Regions from separate parts of the Alkalibacillus silvisoli genome, predicted to be linked through region 2. Evidence: riboswitches for the same ligand, from Rfam matches in the RefSeq annotation. Region 2 holds a riboswitch; the other holds the start of a gene.

What was found. Region 2 has a riboswitch for S-adenosylmethionine ahead of ABDZ63_RS10365 (methionine ABC transporter ATP-binding protein). Riboswitches for the same ligand answer to the same signal wherever they lie in the genome.
Region 1: linked by a shared signal. The riboswitch ahead of metX (homoserine O-acetyltransferase MetX) and the one ahead of ABDZ63_RS10365 (methionine ABC transporter ATP-binding protein) in region 2 are both predicted to bind S-adenosylmethionine.

Annotation. Positions count from the first base shown of each region.
Region 1 covers NZ_BAAACZ010000003.1:9,912-13,068, forward strand. The annotation lists gene ABDZ63_RS00805 (C45 family autoproteolytic acyltransferase/hydrolase) at 1-397, opposite strand, end outside; gene trhO (oxygen-dependent tRNA uridine(34) hydroxylase TrhO) at 771-1,742, shown strand; SAM riboswitch class I at 1,821-1,933, shown strand; gene metX (homoserine O-acetyltransferase MetX) at 2,033-3,106, shown strand; gene ABDZ63_RS00820 (O-acetylhomoserine aminocarboxypropyltransferase/cysteine synthase family protein) at 3,103-3,157, shown strand, end outside.
Region 2 covers NZ_BAAACZ010000017.1:16,959-20,115, reverse strand. The annotation lists gene ABDZ63_RS10370 (methionine ABC transporter permease) at 1-224, opposite strand, end outside; gene ABDZ63_RS10365 (methionine ABC transporter ATP-binding protein) at 217-1,242, opposite strand; SAM riboswitch class I at 1,331-1,441, opposite strand; SAM riboswitch class I at 1,539-1,649, opposite strand; gene ABDZ63_RS10360 (TlpA disulfide reductase family protein) at 1,742-2,167, shown strand; gene ABDZ63_RS10355 (thioredoxin family protein) at 2,219-2,539, opposite strand; gene ABDZ63_RS10350 (toprim domain-containing protein) at 2,536-2,898, opposite strand; gene gcvH (glycine cleavage system protein GcvH) at 2,974-3,157, opposite strand, start outside.

The DNA.
Region 1 (3,157 bases), on a different contig from region 2:
CATATCCGCCATCTGTTGGCTTGAAGAGGGTGTATCGCCCTTCGTATGTTTGTGGTTGATAGTCATAATTACGAATCATATAATCTTCTTCGGTCATGATCGAACAACCACTTTTAGTAATTGCGGTTCGGTAACCACCAAAATCACGTAAAACCTCTTCCATAGGTAATTCAAGTCCATCTCTTAATCCCTCTAGCTCAGCCCACATGTTGGGCGCATATTGCATAAACTTGTCCTTTGTGTCATATACATTGATCGAAAAGCGAGGTTTTCTAATTTTCCAATGTTTTTTACGATTTTGTATGGTTAATGAATCTTTTAACTGCCTTCCTTGTTCATAACCAAAGTCATAATGGCTGCCTCTAAATTGAAAGATTTCGCTATAAATCTGTTTCATTGTTTATTTCAATCCTCTTTTAAAATTTTGATTTTAATTATACAAGATTTGGTTGAATTTAGCTAAATATGAGAACTTATCTAAAAGTTTGCCTAAGGAGATGTGTGAAATCGCCTGATTATTTTAGAATTAGGCGATATTTTAAATAATTAGGCGAAAATTGAATTTTTCAGGCGAAATCCAGAATAATCAGGCGAAAAACAAAATAATTAGGCGAACGCCAGATTGTTGTGCAAAGTTTAGCGAAAATCCATAAAGTACATAGTTGGAACCGATTGATTTAATTGAATAATGTCTAACCTTATTGTATAATACAATGTTGATTTCAATACTTTATTATAATGCGATAAAATATAAAAGCAAGGTGGTTAATATGTCTAATAAGGATTACAGGGTTTTGCTTTATTACAAATATGTTCCGATTGAAGATGCTGAGGCATTCCGTGATGAGCACTTACAACTGTGCTTTGACCTAGGCTTAAAAGGTCGAATTATTGTCGCGGAAGAGGGGTTAAACGGCACAGTTTCAGGTACAATTGAGCAAACAAATAAATATATAAAAGCTCTTCAGGCAGATCCGCGTTTTGAAGATATGACATTTAAGATTGATGAAGCGGATGATCACGCATTTAAGAAGATGCACGTTCGTTATAAGTCTGAGATTGTTAACTTGAGTTTAGAAGAAGAAGACATTAATCCTAATCAACAAACAGGTGAGTATTTAGAGCCGAAAGAGTTCTTTGAGGAAATGCAAAAAGAAGATACCATTGTATTAGATGCTCGTAATGATTATGAGTATGATATTGGACACTTCCGTGGTGCGATTCGTCCAGATGTTCGTAATTTCCGTGAGCTACCTGAGTGGGTTAAAGAGAACAAAGAATTACTAGAAGGTAAGCGTGTGCTAACATATTGTACAGGTGGAATTCGTTGTGAAAAGTTCTCAGGGTGGTTGAAGGAAGAGGGCTTTGACGATGTTGGACAACTCCATGGTGGTATTGTAACTTATGGTAAAGACCCTGAGGTGCAAGGCCAATTATGGGATGGACAATGCTACGTGTTTGATGAGCGTATTAGTGTTCCAATTAACCAAGTAGAGCATCATGTTGTAGGTCGTGACTATTTCACAGGTGAGCCGTGTGAACGCTACGTCAATTGCGCGAACCCTGACTGTAATGAACAAATTTTATCCTCTTTGGAAAATGAACATTTCTACTTAAGAAGTTGTTCTCATGAATGCCGTGTACATCCACGAAACCGTTATATCGAAGAACGCAGTTTATCTGAAGAGGAAGTACAAGCGAAGATGGAAGCTATTGACGAATACGAAAAAGAAAAGGCTTAAATTTATTTGTTGACATGGTTATAAGTACCATGATACCATGCGTATAATCTAATATTTAAAATTGAATAACAATTTTGACTCTTATCTAGAGTGGCTGAGGGACTGGCCCGTTGACGCCCGGCAACCTTCGAACATCGGTTTGAAAGGTGCTAATTCCTGACAAGGCAAGATTTTGCTTTGGAAGATGAGGGAGACAAATACGTGTATATTTGACCTCTCTATCTTTCAAGGTAGAGAGGTTTTTTGTATTTTTAAAATGATTATTTCAAGCGATTGGAAAGGAGGAGGTGGTGACAGTTAGAAGAGATGTAGGGAAAGTAGTTATTCCTAATTTCACACTAGAATCAGGCTATATTTTAGATGAAGTGGAGTTAGTTTTTGAGAGAGCTGGACTTGAACAATCACCTGTTATTTTAGTATGTCATGCGTTAACAGGTAACCATTGTACTGTTGGAACTGAAGATGAACCGGGATGGTGGCGAGGGTTAATCAATCAAGGTGGTTATATTGACGTTGATGAGTATCAAGTGTTGACCTTTAATGTCTTGGGTGGTTGCGATGGTTCTTCAGGTCCTAAGTCCATTAATTCGAACACGGGAAATATGTACGGGGTAGACTTTCCACAGATTACAATTAGGGATTTAGTTGAAATCCAGTATCTAGCACTTAAGAAGTTAGGCATTAACCACTTGCATGCAGTCATTGGAGGGTCATTAGGTGGTATGCAAGTGCTTGAGTGGGGCTTGATGTATCCAGGTTTTGTCGATGTCATCATTCCAATAGCTGTAACACCGCAGTTCAGTGATTATGCCATTGCATTTAATCATATTTCAGCTCAAGCGATTAAGCAGGACTCAAATTGGCAACAAGGTAAAACACCTAAAGAAGGACTCGGATTAGCTCGGGCGATTGGCATGATTACATATCGTTCAGCACCACTATTTCAAGAGCGGTTTAACCGAACTGAGCTTAATCAGAAGTATGAAGTTGAATCTTATTTAAGTCACCAAGCGGAAAAGTTGGTTAATCGTTTTGATGCGAATAGTTATTTGATCTTGCTTAATGCGATGAATGGTCATGACATTGGGCGAGGGAGGGGTGGGTATGAGCTAGCTTTAAGTCAATTAGAGGTTCCTGTTGTCGCACTTAGTTTTCAACATGATTTGTTATACCCGCCTCATGAGATAAAAGCATTTGTTGATCACCTCAATATACTAGGAGGTTCAGCTAAATACTGTGAAGTTGAAACAATTTTTGGGCATGATGGTTTTTTAGTCGAGTTTCAGAAGTGGGGAGATGTGATTAAAGTAAGTTTAGAAAGTATAAAAGAATCCAAATTATTGAATAGGAGTGGTGAAGGATGAGTCAAAAAAATTATCGCTTAGAAACAATTGGAGTACATGGTGGTTTAGAAG
Region 2 (3,157 bases):
ATAATAAAAGGAATCGCCCTGAAAACATTGACAACAGTTGCTGTGATTGAATTAACTATCGAATTCTGCCACAAGTTTCCTCGAGCTGTTAAATACAACAAGAGACCTAATAGTATTCCAAATATAAATGTTCCAACTACAGAGATGATCGTCATATAAAATGTCTCATAAGTCGCTGTCCACAGATGATCCATTTGTACATTCGGGAATAATTCATTAAACATGTCTTAACACCTCTACTTCCACACCAGAGGATTCAATATAAGAAATGCTGTTTTGAATCACACTAGGCTTACCTTTAATTTCAACATAAAGCGTGCCATAAGCACCTTCTTGCGTTGGTGATATTGAACCCTGTAATATATTTATCTCTACATCGAGCTGTTTTGAAACTTCACTAATGAGTGCACGTTTGGCGTTATTTCCGATAAAGTGAAGTTTGACCACTTCAGATTGCTCATCATTTGTAATAAATTGATTTAATCGATCTATTTGATGCTCTAATGGGCTTAATTGTTGAACGAAACGTTTCGTTGTCTTTGACTGCGGCTTTACGAATACATCTAGCACTTCACCTTGTTCAACAACTTTACCTTGCTCCATCACCGCGACTTGATGACAAATCTTTTGAATTACGTGCATTTCGTGTGTAATTAAAATAATCGTTAAATTTAACTTCTCATTAATCGAAACGAGTAAATCCAAAATGTCATCTGTCGTCTCTGGGTCTAATGCAGATGTCGCTTCGTCACAAAGTAACACAGTCGGCTCATTCGCTAGTGCACGTGCAATACCGACACGCTGTTTTTGACCGCCACTTAGTTGTGAAGGATAAGATTGTTCACGTCCTTTTAAGCCTACAAGATCAATTAATTCTAATACTTTACGTTCACGCTCTTGTTTTGATATACCTGCGATTTCTAAAGGGAATGCGATGTTTTCAAAAACTGTTCGTGACCATAGTAAGTTGAAATGTTGAAAGATCATGCCAATTTTCTGGCGCTGTTTTCTCAATTCACCTTTTCGTAAAGCTGTAATATCTTGGTTATTTAATAATATTTCACCTTCAGTTGGGTCTTCTAAACGATTGATTAAACGGATAAATGTACTTTTACCTGCACCGCTGTAACCAATAACACCATAAATCTCCCCTTTTGGAATGTTGATCGATACATCATCAACAGCTTGAACCGTTTGATCTTTTGTATTAAATACCTTCGACAGGTTCTTGATTGAAATCAATGCGTTCCCCTCCTAGTTTTACAGTCAAATAAAAACCTCTCTGCTCAGGTAAGAGAACAGAGAGGTTAAGAATGGCTAACCTTTTGTTCTCTTATCTTTCAAAGCTCATCGCTTTGCAGGAATTAGCACCTATTATGGACGTTTCCATAACGGTTGCCGGGTTTCACAGGGCCGGTCCCTCCACCACTCTGGATAAGAGATTTATATAATATTTTAATCACTTCACACATTACTAAACTAACGTGTTAATAAATAAAAAAACTTTCTTGTAAGAACAAGAAAGAGTCTTAAGCTCAATCTTATCTTACAATGTCAATAACATTGCAGGAATTAGCACCTATTATAGACGGTTCTATAACGGTTGCCGGGTTTCACAGGGCCTTTCCCTCCACCACTCTGGATAAGAATTTAATTATTCAACTTTCGATAAATTGTATGTTAGCATAGGTAATGAATTACGTCAATTCAATTTCAGAAAAATTTTTAAAAGGGTGAGATAATGAAAGCACCATTATTTGAATTACCATATTTAGACCGTGATGAAACGTTTAATTTAAAAGACGTCATTGGCCAAAAAGTAATCGTTCTGACATTTTGGGTTTCATGGTGTCCTGATTGTTCTAGAGACATGCCCAAAAAAGAACAATTCTATAAAACGATGCGTAATGACAACATTGAAATGATCACGATTAATGTACCTGCTCGTGAACGTGATGAAGAAGAAGCCTATAAGTTCCAAGATCAATTTTTATCACAACCAACATTGAAAGATCGTGACAGAGAAGTATATGATCTATATGAATGTGATTCTGTGCCAACGACGATTGTCATTGATTTAGATGGTAATATTGCTGGAAGATTCGGGGATAAAGATGACTTTGTTGAAGTGATTAAAATAGTAGGTCAGTATTTTTCAACTCAATAGCCTAGATTAAAGCCAAACCAGTCTTCATGACTATTTGGCTTTTTCTTTAGTCTACTTTTCTATTAAGTAAGGTCCCATTTCTTTTAATAGATAGGGTACAGAGTTAAAAGTATAAACCCGCTCTACCGGCTCACCAGCTTTAAACACAATTAAACATGGTACACTTTTAATATTAAACTGCTGCATGAAATCTGGTGCTAATGTTGCATTCAATTCAAAAAAACACTCTCTTTCAAGTGTTTCTTCTATATAGGTGAGCATCCGCTTAGCTACTTTACACGTCCCACAAAAAGGGCTGTTAACGAATAATGTGTGGTAGTCCTTTTTACGTATAATAAACTGCGCTTGTTCTCGGCTAATTTCTTGCATCATGTTTCAGACCCTTTCAAATATTCTAAGTTCACATCAAAGTTTGCTGCTTGCAAAATAGATGCTATCACGTATTCCGGTGTGTCTTCAACTTGACGATATTTAGGGTCGATGAATAAATTCTCCGCATGTGAGAGCTCCTGGTTTAATAACTTTCGTAACTTCACACCAGAGTCATCAGTATCTGTAAAAATAAATACATCACGATCAAAAAGCATATACTCATCAATCAATTCATCCAATGCATAAGCACTTAACGTCCCAAATGTACAAATGATTTCTTCTTCATTTGCTAATACTTTATTTAATTTCTTTCGATCTTGTTTACCTTCGACGATTAAAACTTGAGTTAACTGATCCATACTTTCACACCTATGACTTATAGAAAAGACTGATCCTTACTTGGAATCAGTCTCTCTAATTTGTTTATTTAGATATTATTCGTCTTCAGTCATTTCTTTATAAGCATCTGCATCCATTAAATCATCAAGCTGTGAACGATCACTTGGTTCAACAACAATCATCCAAGCTTTCTCATATGGAGATTCGTTAACAAACTCAGGGCTATCTTCAAGCTCTTCGTTTACTTCTACTACTTTACCAGTTACTGGAGCATAAAGC